Regions from separate parts of the Mesorhizobium sp. M4B.F.Ca.ET.017.02.2.1 genome, predicted to be linked through region 3. Evidence: predicted binding sites of a transcription regulator. Region 3 holds the regulator's gene; each other region holds the start of a gene.

Region 1 (7,206 bases), on a different contig from region 3:
GGCCAAATTCTGGTCTATCAGGTGCCGATCCCCGAGCCGCTGCGCTTCCTCGAGCCGCGCGAGACCGAAACGCGCAAGATGCATGCGCTTGAGGAATACGGCCTGATGCATGTCAAACTCTACGAGGACATCGCCAGGCACGGCCGCATCGCCACCACCTACGCCTATCCGGTCAAGGTCGAGGGCCGTTATGTGATGGACCCGTCGCCGACGCCGAAATTCGACAATCCGAAAATGCATCGGTCGCCGGCTTTGCAGTTGTTCGGCGCCGGCCGCGAAAAGCGCATCTATGCCGTGCCGCCATTCACCGACGTGGTCAGCCTCGACTTCGAGGACCATCCGTTCGAGGTGCAGACCTTCGACCAGCCCTGCGCGCTCTGCGCGGCGGAGAATGTCTATCTCGACGAGGTCATCCTCGACGACCGTGGCGGCCACATGTTCGTCTGCTCCGACACCGACCACTGCGAGAAGCGGCGTGAGGAAGGCCATCGCGGCCACCTAGCGCCTGACGCCCAACTTGCTCTCGAAAGAACGGAGCCGGCCGAATGACCGACGAACCGCTGCTGCGCGTCTCGGCGCTGTCCAAATTCTACGGCTCGCGCGTCGGCTGCGAGACTGTCAGCTTCGACCTCTGGCCCGGCGAGGTGCTGGCGGTGGTCGGTGAATCCGGCTCCGGCAAGACGACGCTGCTCAACTGCCTGTCGACCCGGCTGCTGCCCTCTTCCGGCACCGCCAGCTACCGCATGCGCGACGGCCAATGGCGCGAGCTTTACCGCATGAGCGAGGCCGAGCGTCGTTTCCTGATGCGCACCGACTGGGGTTTTGTCCACCAGAACCCGGCCGATGGACTGCGCATGACGGTATCTGCCGGCGCCAATGTCGGCGAAAGGCTGATGGCGGTCGGCGACCGCCACTACGGCAGGATCCGCGCCACCGCCGTCGACTGGCTGTCGCGCGTCGAGATCGACGAGGACCGCATCGACGACGAGCCGCGCGCCTTTTCCGGCGGCATGCGCCAGCGCCTGCAGATCGCCCGCAACCTAGTGACCGGGCCGCGCCTGGTGTTCATGGACGAGCCGACCGGCGGCCTCGACGTCTCGGTGCAGGCGCGCCTGCTCGACCTGCTGCGCGGGCTGGTCACCGACCTTGGCCTGGCGGCCATCGTCGTCACCCACGACCTCGCCGTGGCGCGACTTCTGTCGCAGCGCATGATGGTGATGAAGGACGGCCATGTCGTCGAAAGCGGACTGACCGACCGCGTGCTCGACGACCCACGCGCGCCCTATACGCAGTTGCTTGTTTCTTCGATTTTGCAGGTGTGATGATGGCGCCAGGTCACCCCCCTCTGTCACGGGCTATCTGCAACGTTGGAGATTGGCGAAACCGCACGAGGCCGCCCCTTCTCCCGCCGATCGGCGACAATAGGAGGACCTTCTGATGCCCACCCCTCTCGTTGTCTCCGACGTCGCGAAAAGCTTCACCATGCATCTGCGCGACGGCATCCGCTTGCCGGTCGTCGCCGGCGTGTCGTTCTCGATCCGCGCCGGCGAATGCGCCGTGCTCGGCGGCCCGTCCGGCGCCGGAAAAAGCTCGATCCTGAAGATGCTCTACGGCAACTACGCCGTCGACGAAGGCCAGATCATCGTCCAGCACGAGAACGGCCTGATCGATCTCGCCAGCGCCAGCCCGCGCACGGTGCTTGCCGTGCGCCGGCAAACGATCGGCTATGTCAGCCAGTTCCTGCGCACGGTGCCGCGCGTCTCGGCCTTCGACGTCGTCGCCGAGCCGCTGGTCGAGCGCGGTGAGGAACGCGAGGCAGCACGAGAAAAGGCCCGCACCTTGCTTACCCAGCTTAACCTACCGGAAAGGCTCTGGGCCTTGCCGCCGGCGACGTTCTCCGGCGGCGAACAGCAGCGCGTCAACATCGCGCGCGGCTTCATCACCGAGCATCCGATCCTGCTGCTCGACGAGCCGACCGCCTCGCTGGACGCCAGGAACCGCGACGTGGTGGTCGAGTTGATCGCCGCCAAGAAGGCGGCCGGCGTCGCCCTGCTCGGCATCTTCCACGACCAGGACGTGCGCGAGGCGGTCGCCGACCGCGTCATCGACGTCACCGCTTTCGCCGCAGGCAGGATTGCCGCATGACAAGGAAATTGTCGGAGACGCCGCTGGTTCATCCGACCGCGCAGGTCGAGAACTCGACGCTTGGCCGCTGGACCGAGATCGCCGACCGCAGCCGGGTTTCGGAAAGCGAGCTCGGCGACTATTCCTACATGATGCAGGACTGCGCCGTTTGGTGCGCGACCATAGGCAAGTTTTCCAACATCGCGGCCAGCGTGCGCATCAACGCCACCAACCATCCGACCTGGCGGCCGACGCTGCACCACTTCACCTACCGCGCCTCCGACTACTGGGACGATGCCGAGCACGAAAGTGAATTCTTCGCAGAGCGCCGTGCGAAACGCGTCACCATCGGTCACGACACCTGGCTCGGCCATGGCTCGACCATCCTGCCCGGCGTCACCGTCGGCGACGGCGCGGCGGTCGGCGCGGGCGCCGTGGTGTCGAAGGACGTCGCGCCCTACACCATCGTCGGCGGCGTGCCGGCGAAGCCGATCCGCGAACGCTTCGACCGCCGCACCGCCGAACGCTACCAGGCGCTCGCCTGGTGGGACTGGGACCATGCCCGGTTGCGCGCGTCGCTCGACGATTTCCGCGCGCTTTCGGCAGAGGCTTTCCTGGAGAGGTATGGTTGACATTCACGGGAACGTGGTGTGGTCGTACAGTAATTTAATCTCGCTATATCAAACATCTCCTAGGGCCAGTCGTGTGGAAGGAGATCATTTCGTGGCTATACTGTTTATACCGGCGTGCATTGGGTTGGCGCTGGTTGTATTGGGGATTTGGGTCGTTCGGAGCCAGGTAAACCGCTGGAGTCGGTCCGACCGAGTCTCGTCCATTGTCTTGACCATCTTGGGCTTGGGCCTGGCAGCGGTAGGGGTGCTAATTCTCTTCGTGTTGGCGCCCATCTCCCGGTAGAACTGCCTCAACTGCTAGTGAGACCGCTAGCTTCGATACCTATGCCCAGGACGACGCCCCTAGATTCACATCTTTGACATACGAGTCGGACAAGAGGCGATCTCGCCAGGGAGATCGCCATGCTCGACAAAGCCAGACCCTCGCTCGCCGGCTTCTTCGAAGGCACCAACCCCGCGCCGCCGGTGCATCTCGGCACCCGCTACGACACGGCGGGCAATTTCCTGTTCGAGCCTGGCAACACCGTTGTCTCCCATCTCGTAGCCGGCTCACCCTCCGAAGCCGCTGTAGTCGCAGTGCGCGAGCGCATGCGCGCCATGCCCGACGCCGACCGGCTTGTCTTCACCCCGGTCTCCAGCCTGCATATGACGCTGTTCCAGGGCATCATCGAGCGCCGCCGCCGGCTCCCCTATTGGCCTCGGGATGTGCCGCTCGACACCAGCATCGACGACATGACCCGCCTTTATCTGGAGCGCCTGAAGGGCTTCGCGGGGAGCGGCGCGTTCAGGGTCAAGGCCATCGGTATCACCCCGAACGGCCTCACCGTCGCCGGCGCCTCGGAGGAAGACCGGCGCATCCTCCAGGCCTGGCGCGACGCGCTGTCGGTGCCCTTCGGCTATCGCCATCCCGACCATGACACCTACGTCTTCCACATCACCTTCGCCTACCAGATCCGCCGCCTTGCCGACGAGCGGGCGGCGGCGTGGCAGGATCTGTTCGATGACTGCCTGTCCTTCCTCGACCGCGAGGCGCCGGTCATCGAACTCCACCCGGCGGCCTTTTGCAGCTTCCGTGACATGGAGCATTTCGAGGAGCTCCTGGTCCTCGGCTGATGACTGCTACCGCGCAGCTGTGGGCGGTAACAAAACTGACATCAATCCGACACCGCAGGTTCATGGGGCTGCGCTAGCCAAGGTTAACAGACCCTGTAACCGACTGGACTGGAGCCTAGCCCCATGTCAGCAGCCTCTGCCACGCTCGAAATCCGCGGTGTCAGCCGACGATTCGGCAAGAACACCGCCGTCAGCGCCGTCGACCTGTCGATCCCGCAGGGCCAGATGGTCGGCATCATCGGCCGTTCCGGCGCCGGCAAGTCGACGCTTCTGCGCATGATCAACCGTCTCATCGACCCCAGCCAGGGGTCGATTTTTTTTGACGGCGCCGAAGTCTCGGCGCTGCAGGGCTCGCCGCTTAGGCGCTGGCAGCGCGACTGCGCCATGATCTTCCAGCAGTTCAACCTGGTGCCGCGCCTCGACGTGCTGACCAACGTGCTGCTTGGCCGGCTAAACCACCGCTCGACGCTGTCCAATCTGTTCGGCATTTTCTCGCGCACCGAATGCGCCGAGGCGGTTGCGGCGCTTGAACGCCTCGACATCGCCCGCACCGCGCTGCAGCCGGCTGGCACGCTGTCCGGCGGCCAGCAGCAGCGCGTGGCGATCGCGCGCGCCATGATGCAACAGCCGAGGGTGCTGCTCGCCGACGAGCCGATCGCCTCGCTCGACCCGCTCAACGCCAAGGTGGTGATGGACTCGCTGCAGGACATCAACCTACGCGAAGGCATCACCGTCATCACCAATCTGCACACGCTGGACACGGCGCGGGCCTATTGCAACCGCATCATCGGGATGGCCGCCGGCAAGGTCGTGTTCGATGGCGCGCCCGAGGATCTCGACCGCGACGCCGTGCGCCTCGTCTATGGCGCGGATGCGAATGGCGCCGATATCTCCGAGGCCATCACGTCGACCAGCGTCACCTTCAAGCCGAAGATCACCGCATCCGCCGGACCGCTCGAGCCCGCATTCCCCGGCTACTAGTCGATGCTTTCGAACCGTCCACGCTGACGAAGAGCGGCAACCGGTTCGGCAAGGATCATGGCCAAGCAAACGAGCAACCCGGATCGCCCGCCCGCGTCAAAGGCAGCTGTCAAAATTCGAACGTCGCCGGCGCGAGGCCGGAACAACAGGAGAGAGATCCAAATGTTTAGGAAGATGGTTTTTGGCGCCGTATCACTGCTCGCCATCGCGACGAGCGCCGCTCATGCCGCCGACGTCAAGGAATTCCGCGTCGGCATCCTCGGTGGCGAGAACGAGACGGACCGGCTGCGCAACTACCAGTGCCTGGCCGACCATTTGAAGGCCGAATTCGGCTTCGAGAAGGTCTCGCTGTTCCCGGCCGCCGACTATGACGGCGTCATCCAGGGCCTGCTCGGCGGCACGCTCGACTTCGCCGAGCTCGGCGCTTCCGGCTATGCCAGCGTCTACATCAAGGACCCGAAGGCGGTCACCCCGATCCTCACCACCCAGCAGACCGACGGCGCCACCGGCTATTATTCGATCGGCCTGGCGTTGAAGTCGTCGGGGATCACCGACATCAAGTCGGCCAAGGGCAAGAAGCTCGGCTATGCCGATCCGGACTCGACCTCCGGCTACCTGATCCCGCTGACCCAGATCCCTAAGGACACCGGCCAGTCGAACGAAGCCTTCTTCGCCTCGACCCAGTTCAATGGCGGCCACGAGAACAACGTTCTCGCCGTCCGCGACGGCAAGGTCGACGTCGCGGTGGACGATTCCTCCGGCATCGGCGATTTCAAGAACGGCTACACCTCCGGCACCTTCCACAAGGAAGTCGCCAAGGGCGCCGTCGACCCGAACGACTTCGTCGAGGTCTGGCGCTCCGGCCTGATCCCGAACGGCCCGCTGGTCGTGCGCACCGCGCTCGGCGACGACATGAAGGCCAAGCTGACCGCGTTCTTCACCGCGCTGCCGACGAAGGACAAGCCCTGCTTCGAGGGCGTCGAGGGCGGCGACTTCACCGGCTACGTTCCGGTCAAGCCGGACTTCTACAACGTCATCGTCGAAGCCCGCAAAGCCGCCATCGGCGGCTGACGGCATCAGGAAAAGGGGCGGCGCCAAAAAACGCCGCCCCTTTTGCATCTCCCGATCATGACCTCAGCGACAATCCACTCTGACGCGACGCGCCTGGCGGCCGATGCCTGGCGGCGCCAGACGTCCTTGCGCCGGCTTTACACCGGCCTCGGTGTCGGCCTGCTTTTTGTCGCCATGTGCGCGACCATGTGGTTCGCCGACGAGGCCAATGCCGGCCATTTCCTCGACCGGCTGCCGCACATACTGGACTTCCTGAGCTGGCTGATTCCCAAGGACTGGAACGACGTCTGGCGCGCCCTGTTCGACGTCGCCTCGCCGCATGACACCGGCACCCAGGAATTCAACTTCCCGCTCGGCCGCGTCCCTGTCTGGGGCGGATTCTACATCCCCGAATATTTCGAGCTGATGCTGACCACGGTCAACGTGGCGCTGGTCTCGACCTTCGTCGGCTTCGTCTTCGCCGTGCCCTTCTCCTTCATCGCCGCGCGCAACCTGACGCCGAGCCCGGCGCTCAGGCTCGTCGTCAAGCGCTTCATGGAACTGCTGCGCGCCTTCCCCGAGATCGTCATTGCCGGCCTGTTCGCGGCCATCGTCTCGATCGGCCCGGTCGCCGCCATCATCGCCATCGGCCTGCATTCGATCGGCGCGCTGGGCAAGCTGTTCTACGAGATCAACGAGAACATCGACATGCGCGCCGAGGAGGGCTTGCGGGCGGTCGGCGCCAACTGGTTCGAGCGCATCCGCTTCGCCGCCCTGCCGCAGGTGCTGCCCAATTTCATGTCCTACACGCTGCTCAGGATCGAGATCAACGTGCGCATCTCGACGATCATGGGCGCGGTCGGCGGCGGCGGCATCGGCGAGGAGCTGAAGCTCTCCATCTCGCGCGGCTTCGGCGCCAAAACGCTGGCGCTAGTGCTGCTCTTGTTCACCACCATCTTCATCGTCGACCAGTTCTCCGCCTGGCTGCGCCGCAAGCTCGTCGGCGAGCAGGCCTTTCTGATGAGCGCCTGATATGGCCATAACCGCCGACGACATCCTGTCGATCGAGGAACGCTACCCGCACGTCTTCCGCCGGCCGCTCTACAAGCGTTTCGGCCCGCTGTTCCTCATCGCGGGGACCATCCTCTATCTCGCCTATGCCTTGTGGTTCTTCAGCATGCCGCAGGTGCTGCGCGACTCCTATTGGGAGCGCCTGCCGCTCTTCCTGGCGCAATGGATCAGCTACGATTTGCAGCCGGAGTTTCGCCTCGACCAGCCGGAGATCACGCCGAAATATCCGCGCTTC
Region 2 (7,206 bases), on a different contig from region 3:
CCAGTGCTAGCCAAGGCAGGGGGAGAACCGTCCTTGGCGTCCAGCATCCACGACCTTGCGCGTCACCTGAACATTTCGATCGGCACCGTGTCGCGGGCGCTGAACGGCCGCGCCGATGTCAATGCCGACACACGCCAGCGCGTGCTGGAAGCCGCCAAGCAGCTCAACTACGCACCCAACCAGTCCGGCCGCAGCCTCCGGCAAGGCGCCACCCACTCGATCGCCTTCATGCTGCAGCCGCATCCGGGCGACCAGCAATATGGCGAGCCCTTCTTCATTCCCTTCCTCACCGGCCTGCAGGGCAGGCTCGCCGAAAGCGGCCTCGACCTGATCGTGGTCATGGGCGCGCCGGGCGACTACCAGCAGGAGCGCCTGCGCCGCGTCGTCGAGACGCGCCGCGCCGACGCCGTGGTGCTGGCCTGGACGCGGCGCGAGGACGAACGCATCGACTATCTGACCGAGAGAGGCTTCCCCTTCGCCACGCTCGGCCGCAGCCGTTCCGGCGGCAAGTCCTACCCTTCCCTCGACCTCGATTTCGAGAAGGCCGGCAGCGACGCCGTCGACCGGCTGGTGGCGCGCGGCCACCGCCGCATCGCCGCGGTCCGCCCTGCCCTCAATCTCAATTTCGGCTACCTGTTCCTCGACGGCTACCGCAAGGCCTTGAGGCGGCACGGCATCGAGGTCGATCCCGGCCTGATCGCCGACGGCTTCATCAACGAGGGCGGCGGCTACCAGGTGACACCGCGCGTGATGCTCTCCAAGGACCGGCCTACGGCGATCATCTACAACAACGACGCTATGGCGCTCGGCGGCTGCAAGGCGCTGGCCGAGATGGGCATCCGGCCCGGCCACGACATCGCCGTGACGGTCATCGTCGACACGCCGCTCTGCCGCTATTTCTCGCCGGCGCTGACCGCCTTCCGCCCGGCGCTGCAGCCCATGGGCCGGCGGTTGGCCGAGATGCTGCTTGCATCGCTCCCCGCCTTCGCCGGTCCGGAAGGCACGCGCATCATGCGCGAGGTCTGGCCGCTGGAACTGATCGCGCGAGAGAGCGACTGATAGTCGCCGAGGGTAGCCGCATCGACCTCAGTCCACTTTCTCCTCGCCCTTCTCGCCAGCCTTTACGATGTCGCCGGTCGTGAACAGGATTTCCTTCAGCTCTGCCCGCCAGTCCTTCTTCTGACGCAGCAGGAATTCGAGATTCATGCCGAAATGCTTGAACTCCTCGCCTTGCGCATTTTTCATGATGGCGCGCGCCTGCGCGTCCTTTTCCACCGACATGCGCTGCTCGTACCAGCTGATCGCCTCCGCCTCCTCGATCAGCGAAGTGATCATGCGGGCAAATGTCCGCACCTTCTGCGTCAATTCCTCCGCCGGCTCGTGATACTGATCGAAACCCATATGTCCTCCTGAGCCCATGGCTCGACCGACCATCGCAGGCGATGCCTGGGCTCGCCTGCAACGGTTGCGATTGGAAAATGGTTCCGGGGCACGCGCCGGCGCGGCCTGTCACGCAGGTATCATGTTCGAGTCCTAGACCGCTTGGCGGAAGGTGCCGGCGGCATGTCGATGCGACACCCGCTCCGGCATGCTCTGTCACAAGGGGATATCCATGAAACATCTCAACCGGACCGTTGCACTTGGCGCGGCACTTGCGCTGTTCACAGCCCTCACCCCGGCGCTCGCCGATGGCGTCGCCTATGTCAACAAGGGCCTGGTCGGCGTCGGCCGCATCCCCGCCAACCAGAAGGACAAGTTCGGCGAGACCTTCGGCTCCGGTTCCGGCATGGCGATCGACACCAAGGGCTGGGCGCGTGACGGCAACGCCTACAAGGGCTCGCTCTGGCTGCTGCCGGATCGTGGCTACAACGTCGTCGGCACCACCGACTATCGGGCCCGCCTCAACACCGTTTCGATCGAGCTTGCCCCGACCCCTCCGGGCGCCGCGCCCGCAGCCGGCCAGGAACAGTCGGGCGTCAATGCGACGCTCGCCGACACCCTGCTGCTCACCGACGACAAGGGCGTTGACGCCACCGGCCTCGACCCGCTGAACGGCGTCCGCCCCGCCGCCGGCGACATGCCGATCCTGCCGCAGGCCGACAATGGCAAGCTGGCGCTGGATGACGAAGCCATCGTGCGCCTGCCGGACGGCAGCATGTTCATCTCCGACGAGTACGGCCCTAACATCTATCGCTTCTCGGCCGAGGGCCGCCTGATGTCGGCCACCCAGCCGCCGGCGGCCCTGGTGCCAATGCGCCACGGCAAGCCGAACTTCGCCTCCGACAATCCGGGCCCGGGCGCCGCCGAGCCCGATCCGAAGGATCCCGAGACCGGCCGCCAGAACAACCAGGGCCTGGAAGGCATGTCGCTGACGCCGGACGGCAAGTTCCTGATCGCCGTGCTGCAGTCGGCGCCGCGCCAGGATGGCGGCGATTCCGGCTCGACGCGCCAGAACACCAGGGCGCTGGTCTATGACGCATCCGACCTCGCCCATCTCAAGCTGGCGCATGAATATGTCGTGCCGTTGCCGGTGTTCAAGGACGCCAAGGGCAAGACCAAGGTGGCGGCGCAGAGTGAGATCGTCGCGCTCTCCAACACGAGCTTCCTGATGCTGACGCGCGACAGCGGCAACGGCCAGGGTGTGAAGGGCGAAGAGTCGCTCTATCGCAAGATCAACATCGTCGACCTGTCCGGCGCGACCGACATCGCCGGCGGCCCGTTCGACGCCGCCGACAAGCCGCTGGCGCCGAAGGGCGTGCTCGATGCGTCGGTTGCCCCGGCCAAGGTCACGCCGTTCATCGACATCAACGACAGGGCCCAGCTTGGCCGCTTCGGTCTGCACAATGGTAAGCCGAACGACAAGGACAATCTCTCGGAGAAGTGGGAAGCGATGTCGCTGGTCAGCGTGCTCGATCCCAAGCTGCCCGACGACTACTTCCTGTTCGTCGCCAACGACAACGATTTCCTGACCCAGGACGGCTTCCAGGTCGGCGCGTCCTACAAGGCCGGGGACGGCGCCGATGTCGACACCATGTTCCTGGTCTATCAAGTGACGCTGTCGAACCTCGCCACGAACTAGCTAACGACAGAAAGGCGGACGCGCCGGGCGCGTCCGCCTTCAGGCCATTTGTCGACGATCTACTTCAAGATCTCCGCGTCCCTCGGCACGCCGGCATCGATCGGCTCGGCGGTCCTGTTCGACACCGCCGTGAGCTTGCCGGCGGGCGACAGGTTCGGGCGCACGAAGACCTGCGCGACGCCATTGACGCGGCCGTAGAGGTCGATGATGTCCTGGTTCATGAAGCGCACGCAGCCGGACGAAGCGTTCTTGCCGATGGAATCCCACTCCGGCGTGCCGTGCAGCCGGTACATCGTGTCCTTACCGTCGCGGAAGAGATAGAGCGCGCGGGCGCCGAGCGGGCTCTGCGGACTGGGCGGCATGCCGTCCTTGTATTTCGCCAGTTCAGGCCGGCGCTGGATCATTTCCGGCGGCGGCGTCCAGACCGGCCACTTCTTACGCGCCTGAACGACGGCGCTGCCGGTCCATCCGAAACCGGCCTTGCCGAGGCTGACGCCATAGCGGATGGCCTCGCCGCCGTCGCGCACCAGATAGAGGAAATGCTCGGAGGTATCGACGACGATCGTGCCGGGTTTTTCCCCTGTCGGGTCGGGCACGATCTGGCGCACGAACTTCGGATCGAGCTTGTCCACCGGGATTGCCGGCAGCTGATAGCCCTCGTCGACGCGTGCCGCATACATGCTCTCGGCAGCGCCGAAAGCCGAATCGCTTGGCGGCGGCGGCGCTGCCGCCGGTGGCGCCACGTCGGTAGTGGTGCAGGCCGAAAGAGCCACGGAGGCTGCTCCCACAGCGGACGCACCGAGAAACGCGCGCCGGTTCAGGCGCTCAAAAAACAGCGAACTATCGGACATCATCCCCCCGGCTATCAATAAGATCTAAGGAGTGCGGCCCCACGCACCCGGGATCAATAGCCCATTCCGCACGCTTTGAGAACATGACTGGATCAAGGCACGCCAGAGCATGATGCCGAAAGTGTGAATCGATTTTCGCTCAGGCGGAATTTTCCGGCTTCGCATCGACCTGTCCCCTCAAATCGGCGATCATCGCCGACCGCACCCAAAGACCAGCGCTGAGCAGCCCACCATGGACGACAAGACGCCTGCCCGCCGGCGCACCGGCGACCTCACCAGCGGCCCGATCCCGCGCACGCTGCTGCTGTTCGCTTTGCCGGTGCTCGGCTCCAACGTGCTGCAGTCGCTCAACGGCTCGATCAATGCGGTATGGGTCGGCCGCTTCCTCGGCGAGGCGGCGCTGACCGCGACCTCCAACGCCAATCTGGTGCTGTTCCTGATCCTCGGCACGGTGTTCGGCATCGGCATGGCCGCCACCATCCTGGTCGCGCAGTCGGTCGGCGCCCGCGACCTGCCGGAGGCGCGGCGCATCGTCGGCACCAGCGCCACCTTCTTCTTCCTCGTCTCGGTGGTGTTCGCCGTCTGCGGCTGGATCTGGGTCGACGCCATCCTCAACACGCTGGGCACGCCGGCCGACGCGCTGCCGCTGGCGCGCTCCTACTTGCGCATCATCTTCGCCGCTGTGCCGATGATGAACCTGTTGTCCTTCGTCATGACGGTGCTGCGCGGCGCCGGCGATTCGCGCACGCCGTTCGTCTTCATGGCGCTGGCGGTCGTCCTCGACATCGTGCTCAACCCGCTGCTGATCCGCGGCCTCGGGCCGCTCCCGGAGCTCGGCATCGCCGGATCCGCAACCGCCACGCTGATCGGCCAGACGGTGAGCGTGATCGCCATCCTGATCGTGCTCTATGCCCGCAAGCATCCGCTGAGGCTCGCCGGCGCCAACCTCGCCCTGCTGCGGCCCGATCCGGCGCTGCTCAGGATCGTCGTCTTCAAGGGCGTGCCGATGGGCCTGCAGATGATCGTGATTTCCGCCGCGGCGTTGACGGTCATGGGCATCGTCAATTCCTACGGGTCGCAGGTCGCCGCCGCCTACGGCATCGCCGCGCAGCTCTGGACCTATATCCAGATGCCGGCGCTCGCCATCGGCGCGGCCGTCTCCTCGATGGCCGCGCAGAATGTCGGCGCCGGGCGCTGGGACCGCATCGGCAAGGTCGCGGCTTCGGGCGTCGGCTTCAACCTGGTGCTGACCGGCGCGCTGGTCTTCCTGCTGTTTTTCTTCGACCGTTCGATCCTCAGCCTGTTCCTCAGCACCGACAGCGCGGCCATCGACATCGCCGCCCACATCAACAATGTCGCGTCCTGGTCGTTCATCCTGTTCGGCGTCACCATCGTGCTGTTTGCCACCGTGCGCGCAACCGGCGCGGTGATGCCGCCGCTGATCATCCTGGTGATCTCGGTGCTGATCGTGCGCACCGGCTTTGCCTATTTCTTCCGGAGCGTGATCGGCGAGGAGGCGCTCTGGTGGAGCTTTCCGGCCGGCTCGATCACTTCACTGGCGCTGGCCGCCGGCTACTACCGTTTCGGCGGCTGGCGCACCCTGCACATGATCGAGGGCAGGCCGGCCGCCGGCGAACCGCCGGACACCGGTCTCGGCGTGCCGCGCCAGCGCGCGAACATGGCGCCCGAGACGCCGGACGGCTGAACCCTAGCGCGCGTATCTCGCGCCGAACCCCAGCGCCACCAGCGCAAAGACCGTGATCATCCCGGCAAAGGCCAAGGTTGCTGCCGTCGCGCTCGTCCAGTTCGACAGGATGCCGATGCCGATGACCGGCAGCGCGTTGCCGCAGAAGCAGCAGATGAAGAAGGCCGACACAACTTCGGCGCGCCGGTCGTCCGGCGCGATCTGGTTCACCACCTGCAGGCCGCCGCGATAGCCGAGCGCCGCCGCCACGCCACACAAGCCGGTTGCGGCGATCATGATTGCCATGGACGCATAGACTTGCGCGGCAACGACCAGCGCCACGGTCGGGATCATCAGCGCCAGCGCCGCCAGCATGGTGATGCGGCTGGACAGCCGCAGCGTCAGCAGGATGGTCGCGGCCGCCACCATCGACAGCTCGAAGAACAGCGCGCCGGCCTCGGCGTGGTTCGTGACATGCAGCTGCTGGGCCAGGATGCTCGGCGCCAGCGCAGCATAGAAGCCGACAAGCGCCATGGCCCCGAAGCCGGTCACCGCCGGCGCCACGAAGGCCGCGCGGATGTCGGCGGGCACCGACAGCCGTGGCCGCATCGAGACATCCGAGAGCCGCCCTGGCCGCATCACGGTTTCCCGCGTGCGCCAGATCAAGAGCGTGACCAGGGCAAGCAGCGCCAGATAGAGGGCGAATGTCAGCCTGAGCGGCCAGGGCGCGTATTCGGCAAGCACCCCCGACACCAGTGCGCCGAGGCCGAGGCCGACGAAATTGGTGCTGGTGGCGATGGTTGCGGCGCGCGATTTGTCCTCACTGTCGATCAGCTCGGCGAGCCAAGCGGTGCCTGTTCCCGCGCCGACGCCGATGCCAAGACCGCTCAGGATGCGGGCGATATCGAGCCAGGCGACATTCTCGGCGAACAGGAAGACCAGCGCGCTGACAAGAGCGGTCGCCATCGCCGCCAGGGTGGCCGGACGGCGGCCAATGGCATCCGACAGCCGTCCGAACACCAGCAGTGCCGCCAGATTGCCGACGACATAGACGGCATAGACCAGCGTCAACGTCAGCTGGGAGAAGCCGAAGGCCTGTTTGTAGATGATGTAGAGCGGCGTCAGCACCGTGCTGCCGGCAAACAGCGCCGCGATCATGGCAGCGACGGCGGCGGTCGCGGCGCCGCCGCCGAGTTCATTGTCGCGCGTAATGGCTTGAGCGTAGGTCGTCATGTCGACGTCCTTCTTTTAGGGGGATGCCCGCCTAACGTGTAGGTGGTGACGGCCGTTCCTCTCGCCCAATACGCTCCTGACAGGATGGTCAGTATGGCGCCGCGCGAAATCCTCTCGTACCCTTCGCCTGTTCAAGGGGAGAATCGATGGGCAAAGGACGGGTCGAAGCATTCACCGATGGCGTCGTCGCCATCATCATCACCATCATGGTGCTGGAGCTGAAGGTGCCGCACGGCGAGGATTTTTCCGCCCTTGCGCCGTTGTGGCCGGTCTTCTTCAGCTATGTCCTGTCCTTCATCAATGTCGGCATCTACTGGAACAATCTGCACAACATGTTCCACACCGTGCAGCGCGTCGAC
Region 3 (7,206 bases):
ATTCATACGGTGTCGCCGACGGCCTTCGAAATCAAAAACGGCCGCGACGACCGGGAGGAAGGCAAAGCATGTCGGTTGGAATCCGCCACGACGATCTGCGCCGACGCAACCGGGCGATGGTTATTTCGGCCGTGCGCCGCGCCGGCCAGCCGTCGCGTACCGAGATCGCCGCCACCACCGGCCTCAGCCATTCGACCATCTCGGCGATCTCGTCCGACCTGATCCAGGAAGGCATTCTGACCGAGAGCAAGCCAAACGAGGCTGTTTCGCTGAAGCGCGGCCGGCCGCAGGTCGGGCTTGCCCTCAATCCGGAAGCCACGGCGGTGATGACGGTGGTCCTGTCGCTGAACTTCCTTTCCGTCGCTGTCATCGACTATGCCGGGCAGGTCATTGCCGAGGAGCAGCGCCGCCTCGACACGGCGATCATGCCGCGCGACGAGCTGATCGGCGAATGCGTGGCCATCGTCCGGCGCCGTTTCGAGGATCCCGACCTCGACGTCCGCGGCGTCGCCCGCATCGCCATGGGCATCCAGGGCATCACCGACACCCATGCCCGCGCCATGTTGTGGTCGCCGATCACGCCGCAGACCGACATCGCCTTCGCCGACATTCTGGAAGCCGAATTTGGCGTTCCGGCCACCATGGAGAATGACTGCAACATGATGGCGGTGGCCTTGCAGTGGCGCGATCCCGAGCGGTACCGCGACGACTTCATTGCCATCCTGCTCTCGCACGGCATCGGCATGGGGCTGGTGCTGAAGGGAGAGCTGTTCACCGGCACCCATTCCTCCGGCGGCGAATTCGGCCACATGATCCACCGGCCGGGCGGCGCGCTCTGCCGCTGCGGCCGGCGCGGCTGCGTCGAGGCCTATGCCGGCAACTATGCGATCTGGCGCAATGCCAAGCAGATGGGCGAGGACGCCGAGCCGGTCGATGTCAGCGACGCCGACATGCGCTCGCTCGCCGCCAGGGCGCGCGCCGGCGACGGCCCGGAGCGCCAGGCCTACCGCAAGGCCGGCGAGGCGCTCGGCTTCGGCCTCGGCAGCCTGTTCGCGCTGATCGATCCAGCTCCCGTCGCCATGGTCGGCGTCAGCGCCGCCGCCTTCGATCTGATCGAGCCGGCGCTGCGCGAGGCGATCGCCCAGACCGCCGGCGGCCAGCATTCGAAGTCGATCTCCTTCGACACCGAGCCGAACGAATTGCCGCTCATCCGCGAAGGCTGCGCCATGCGCGCACTGACCTTCGTCGACCAGGAGATTTTCGCGCCGGGCGTGCAGGTGAAAGGCGGCGCCACCGGGAAGAACGTGGCCTGAGCGTCAATCTTCCCTGATCGCGTAGCCCGCGCCCCGGATGGTGCGGATGACGTCAGGCATGCGGCCATTGTTGACCGCCTTGCGCAGGCGGCCGACATGCACGTCGACCGTGCGCTCGTCGATGTAGATCGTCTCGCCCCAGACATTGTCGAGCAGCTGGCTGCGCGAGAACACCCGGCCGGGATGCCGCATCATGAATTCGAGCAGGCGGAACTCGGTCGGTCCGAGCCGGATTTCGCTCTTCTTGCGGTACACCCGGTGCGACTCGCGATCGAGCACGATGTCGCCGACCTTCAGCATGCTGGACAGGACTTCCGGCTTGGCGCGGCGCAGCAGCGCCTTGACGCGCGCCATGAACTCCGGCGTCGAGAACGGCTTGACCAGATAGTCGTCGGCGCCGGTGGAGAGGCCGCGCACCCGGTCGCTTTCCTCGCCGCGCGCCGTCAGCATGATGATCGGCAGCCGCTCGGTCTCCGGCCGCATCCTGAGGCGCCGGCAGAGCTCGATGCCGGAAACCGCCGGCACCATCCAGTCGAGCACCAGGAGGTCGGGCACGTTTTCCTGCAGCCGGATTTCGGCCTCGTCGCCGCGTGTCACCACCTCGACCTGGTAGCCTTCCGATTCAAGATTGTAGCGGAGCAGCACCCCCAGCGGCTCCTCGTCCTCCACCACCATGATGCGTGGCGCGATCATCGGCCCGTCACCCTTCTTCTCAGGCCGGCGCCGACATCGCCGTCTCGTCCAGCTTCGGACGATTGGCGGGCAGTTGCTGGCCGGTCAGCACGTAGTAGGCGTTCTCGGCGATGTTGGTGACATGGTCGCCGATGCGCTCCAGATTCTTGGCGCAGAACAACAGATGCGTGCAAGCGGTGATGTTGCGCGGATCTTCCATCATGTAGGTCAAAAGTTCGCGGAACACCGAGGTGTATTTAACGTCGATGCGCTCGTCGTCGTTGCGGAGCTTGGCAAGCGCCGCGGCATCAGCGGCGGCATACTCCTCGATGACCCCCTGCACCTGGATCAGCACCAGCTGCGCCATGCCGTCGATGGAATGCGAAAGGTCGCGCGGCGTGACGCTGAGACCGACGGTGCCGACGCGCTTGGCGATGTTCTTGGCGAGGTCGCCGATGCGTTCGAGGTCGCCCGCCATGCGGATCGAGCCGACCACGGCGCGCAGATCGTTGGCCATCGGCTGCCGCTTGGCGATCAGTGTGATGGCGCGGTCGTCGAGTTCGCGCTGGCGCGCGTCCATGATGGCGTCGTCGGACACCACGCGCTGCGCCAGGGCGTTGTCGGAATTGAGCAGCGCCCGCGTCGAGCCGGCGACCATCGAGCGGGCGAGATCGCCCATGTCGGAGATCAGCTTGCTGATGGCGCCGAGATCCTCGTCGAAAGACGCAACCGTATGATGTTCACCCATGATCCTGTCCTCGTGCTTGGAAATCAGCCGAACCGGCCGGTGATGTAGTCCTGGGTGCGCTTGTCGTCGGGGTTGGTGAACATCTTGTCGGTGGCGCCCTCCTCGACCAGGTAGCCGAGGTGGAACATCGCCGTGCGCTGCGACACGCGCGCCGCCTGCTGCATCGAATGGGTGACGATGACGATCGTGTAGTTCTGGCGCAGCTCGTCGATCAGCTCCTCGACGCGGGCGGTGGCGATCGGGTCAAGCGCCGAGCACGGCTCGTCCATCAGGATCACCTCCGGCGAGACGGCGATGGCGCGGGCGATGCACAGGCGCTGCTGCTGGCCGCCGGATAGGCCGGTGCCGGGCTCGTGCAGGCGGTCCTTCACCTCGTTCCAGATCGCCGCCTTCTTCAGGCTGGATTCGACGATCTGGTCCATGTCGGCCTTGCGCTTGGCCAGCCCATGGATGCGCGGGCCGTAGGCGACATTCTCGTAGATCGACTTCGGGAACGGGTTCGGCTTCTGGAACACCATGCCGACCCGGGCCCTGAGCTCGACGACGTCGATGCTCTTGTCGTAGATGTCCTCCTGGTCCAGCGTGATCTTGCCGGTCACCCGCGCCGAATCGATGGTGTCGTTCATGCGGTTGAGGCAGCGCAGGAAGGTCGACTTGCCGCAGCCCGAAGGACCGATCAACGCCGTCACCTGGTTGAGGCGGACGTCGAGATTGACGTCGAACAGCGCCTGCTTCTCGCCATAGAACACGCCGACCTTGTCGCCGCGCATCTTGATCACTTCGTTCGACTTGGCGTTCATTTTGTCGCCCACTGCGTTTTCAAGAGACTGTTCGGTCATGATGTTCATACCAGATGCCTTCTTTTACCAGCGCCGTTCGAAGCGGCGCCTGAGCACGATCGCCGTGATGTTCATGGCCATGAGGAAGACGAGCAGGATGATGATCGCGCCCGACATGCGCTCGACGAAGGCGCGCTCTGCCTCGTTGGCCCACATGTAGATCTGCACCGGCAGCGCTGTCGCCGGATCGAATGGCGTCTTTGGATAGTCGGCGACGAAGGCGACCATGCCGATCAGGAGCAGCGGCGCGGTCTCGCCGAGTGCGCGCGCCAGGCCGATGATGGTGCCGGTGAGGATGCCGGGGGCGGCAAGCGGCAGGATGTGCTGGAACACCATCTGCATCTTGGAGGCGCCGAGACCGAGCGCCGCCGAGCGGATCGACGGCGGCACTGCGGCAAGCGCCGCGCGGGTGGCGATGATGATCGTCGGCAGCGTCATCAGCGTCAGCACCAGGCCGCCGACAAAGGCGGCCGAGCGCGGCATGCCGAGGAAATTGATGAACACGGCAAGGCCGAGCAGGCCGAAGACGATCGACGGTACCGCCGCCAGATTGTTGATGTTGACTTCGATCAGGTCGGTGAAGCGGTTCTTCTTGGCGAATTCCTCCAGGTAGATGGAGGCGGCGACGCCGATCGGCAGCGCCAGAAGCAGCACGATCACCATCATGTAGAAGGAGCCGATGATGGCCACGCCCATGCCCGACGTTTCCGGACGGCTGGAGGCGCCATAGGTGAACAGGCCCTTGTTGAAATGCTCGGCCATGGTGCCGTCGCCCTTGAGCTGGTTCATCCAGGCGATCTGCTGGTCCGAGACCTTGCGGCGCGCTTCCTCGACGTTGAGGTCGATCTGGCCCTTGAAGGCGGAATCGAGATTGGCCGCGGCGAGGATGTCGACGTTGCGCGTGGTGCCGATGACCGACGGATCGGCGACGACGATGTCGCGCAATTGCACGCGCGCGCCCTCCGACAGGAAGCCCTTCAGCTTCAGCGCCATCGGCTTGTTGGCGGGATCGATGCCGAGCTTGGCCATCAGCGCCTTGTCGGCCAGCTTGGGATAGTTCGCCTTGATCAGCACGTCCGGATCGGTGGCGCGCTTGTTGGAAGGATCGATGATCTTCTCGTCGAAATTGATCGGCAGCGTCACCGTCGTCTGCCAGAAGGCGGTGTAGCCCTTCGAGACGATGGTGATCAGCATGATGGCGAGGAAGGCGAGGCCAACCGAGATCGCCAGCACGCCATAGATGCGGAACCGGCGTTCGGCGGCGTAGCGGGCCTTGAGGCCGATGTCGCGGCGCGCAGGAGCCGCGGCCCGGACCATCGTATCCAGCGGGATATCGGTCATTCGTACTGCTCCCGGTATTTGCGCACGATGTAGAGGGCGACGATGTTCATCACCAGCGTCAGCGCGAACAGCGTAATGCCGAGCGCGAAGGCGACCAGCGTCTGCGGCGAATTGAATTCGAGGTCGCCGGTCAGCTGGTTGACGATCTTGACGGTGATGGTGGTCATCGCCTCGAACGGATTGGCGGTGAGATTGGCGGCGACGCCGGCCGCGAGCACCACGATCATGGTTTCGCCGATGGCGCGCGAGGCGGTCAGCAGGATGGCGCCGACGATACCGGGCAGCGCGGCCGGCAGGATCACCCGCTTGATCGTCTCCGAGCGCGTCGCGCCGAGGCCGAGCGAGCCGTCGCGCATGGCGCGCGGCACCGCGGTGATGATGTCGTCCGACAGGGAGGATACGACCGGGATCAGCATGACGCCCATGACCAGGCCGGCGGTGAAGATGCTCTGGCCCTGGATGAAGGGCGAACCGCCCGTCAGCGCCGCCGAGAGATCGCGCAGGAACGGCCCCAGCGTGACGACGGCGAAAATGCCGTAGACGATGGTCGGGATGCCGGCCAGCAGCTCGAGCGCGGGCTTCACCACCGAGCGCACCTTGGGCGAGGCGTATTCGGCCATGTAGACGGCCGACATCAAACCGACCGGAACCGCCACCAGCAGGGCGACGAAGGCGATGTAGAGCGTGCCGGACAGGAGCGGGATCAGGCCGAACTGGCCCTGGCTGCCGCCCGAGCCGGCCGCGGCGAAGCGCGGATCCCAGACGGTGCCGAAGAAGAAGCTCGCCGGCGAAACGCTGTCGAAGAACTGGATCGTCTGGAACAGCATCGAAAGCACGATGCCGACCGTGGTCAGGATGGCGATGGTTGAGGCCGCCAGCAGCCCCCACAGCATCAGCCGCTCGACATTGTTCCTGGCGCGCGCTCGCGGCGCGACTTGCCGGAGCGCGTAAAAGGCGCCGGCGATCGACAGCACGAGCGTGACGACGGCGCCGACCAGGCCGAGCCGGTCCTGCACCGCATTCGCCTCGACGGCGATCGGGATCATGTAGTCCTGGGTGTCCGTCGCCAGCGCCACGCCCTTGGCGGCGAGCAGCGGCTGCAATTCGGCGAAACTGGCGGGAAGCTGGGTGTTTGCATCGAGCTGGCGCAGCCCCTTGGCGAGGCTCTTCACCAGGCTGACATCGAGCGCCTCGCTGGCGACCGCGCTGTCGGCGGTGCGCTCGGGCAAGGCGGCGTGGATGTGGCGCTCGAGATAGACGGAGGAACCGATGTTCCAGACGGCAAGCAGCAGGAGGGCCGGCAGCACGGCGAGCAGGAAGGCCCACCAGCCGTGATAATGGGCGCGCGAATGCGGCTTCACCGAACCATTGTCCTGCGCCACGGCCCGTTGGCGGCCAATGAAGAATGCGACCACGCCGATGGCGGCGACTATGGCAAGTACGAGCATGGACGACATGAACCCACCCCAGGGGAAATCCCTCGTTCGAGCATGATCTTGTCCGGTCCCATTTCGGGATCACGCTCCGGTCGCCACCGCCACTGCGGCGGGCGAAGAGGCCGGGGCGCAGGTAATCCCGCGCCCCGGCCCTAAGCTTGATTACATGGTCTTTCCGGCGGCGAAGGCGTCGCGCTGCGACTGACGCTCGGCGTCGGGAGCCGAAACCAGGCCGTATTCGGCAAGCGGGCTTTCCGGGCCGATCATCTGGTCGTCGAGGAAGAATTCGACATATTCCTTCAGGCCCGGAACGACGCCGAGATGCGCCTTCTTGACGTAGAAGAACAGCGGGCGCGAAACCGGATACTTGCCGCTGGCGATGGTCTCGGTCGAAGGCACGACGTCTTCAACGCTGGCGACCTTCAGCTTGTCGGCATTGTTCTCGTAGAAGGCGAGGCCGAACACGCCGACGCCGGTCTTGTTGGAGTCGATGCGGGCGAGCGTCTCGGTGTAGTCGCCGTCGATGTCGACAGCCTTGCCGTCCTTGCGGATGGCGATGCAGGTCTTGCCGATTTCCTTGTCGTCGCTGATGCCGGTGGCCTTGATGGCAGCCTTGTCGCAGCCGGCGTCGAGAAGCTTGGTCTCGAACACTTCGCGCGTGCCGTGCTTCTCACCCGGGATGTAGGCGGCGATGTCCCAGTCGGGCAGCTTCGGGTTGACCTGGCTCCACTTGGTGTTCGGATTGTCGACCAGCTTGCCGTCGACAACGAGCTTGGCGGCCAGCGCCTTGTAGATGTCGGCGGGAACCAGCGCCCAGTCCGGGCCCTTGATGTCGGTTGCGAAGACGATGCCGTCAT

What was found. The regulator PhoB, encoded in region 3, activates phosphate uptake and scavenging genes when phosphate is short. The targets are predictions, from matches to a motif close to TGTCATNNANCTGTCAT.
Region 1: phnC (phosphonate ABC transporter ATP-binding protein) is a predicted target of PhoB. The motif match lies at 3,906-3,922, and genes of this name have one in related genera.
Region 2: EN738_RS25870 (esterase-like activity of phytase family protein) is a predicted target of PhoB. The motif match lies at 1,508-1,524, and genes of this name have one in related genera.

Annotation. Positions count from the first base shown of each region.
Region 1 covers NZ_RZOF01000088.1:568-7,773, forward strand. Annotated here, with positions in the region: gene EN738_RS13425 (alpha-D-ribose 1-methylphosphonate 5-phosphate C-P-lyase PhnJ) at 1-549, shown strand, start outside; gene phnK (phosphonate C-P lyase system protein PhnK) at 546-1,322, shown strand; gene phnL (phosphonate C-P lyase system protein PhnL) at 1,438-2,145, shown strand; gene EN738_RS13440 (DapH/DapD/GlmU-related protein) at 2,142-2,756, shown strand; gene EN738_RS13445 (DUF1868 domain-containing protein) at 3,159-3,869, shown strand; gene phnC (phosphonate ABC transporter ATP-binding protein) at 3,993-4,850, shown strand; gene phnD (phosphonate ABC transporter substrate-binding protein) at 5,013-5,921, shown strand; gene phnE (phosphonate ABC transporter, permease protein PhnE) at 5,979-6,932, shown strand; gene phnE (phosphonate ABC transporter, permease protein PhnE) at 6,934-7,206, shown strand, end outside.
Region 2 covers NZ_RZOF01000279.1:789-7,994, reverse strand. Annotated here, with positions in the region: gene EN738_RS25880 (LacI family DNA-binding transcriptional regulator) at 34-1,059, shown strand; gene EN738_RS25875 (hypothetical protein) at 1,087-1,401, opposite strand; gene EN738_RS25870 (esterase-like activity of phytase family protein) at 1,613-3,079, shown strand; gene EN738_RS25865 (L,D-transpeptidase) at 3,139-3,930, opposite strand; gene EN738_RS25860 (MATE family efflux transporter) at 4,163-5,635, shown strand; gene EN738_RS25855 (MFS transporter) at 5,639-6,847, opposite strand; gene EN738_RS25850 (TMEM175 family protein) at 6,994-7,206, shown strand, end outside.
Region 3 covers NZ_RZOF01000023.1:26,140-33,345, reverse strand. Annotated here, with positions in the region: gene EN738_RS05355 (ROK family protein) at 69-1,313, shown strand; gene phoB (phosphate regulon transcriptional regulator PhoB) at 1,317-2,006, opposite strand; gene phoU (phosphate signaling complex protein PhoU) at 2,026-2,733, opposite strand; gene pstB (phosphate ABC transporter ATP-binding protein PstB) at 2,757-3,581, opposite strand; gene pstA (phosphate ABC transporter permease PstA) at 3,597-4,913, opposite strand; gene pstC (phosphate ABC transporter permease subunit PstC) at 4,910-6,370, opposite strand; gene EN738_RS05325 (substrate-binding domain-containing protein) at 6,512-7,206, opposite strand, start outside.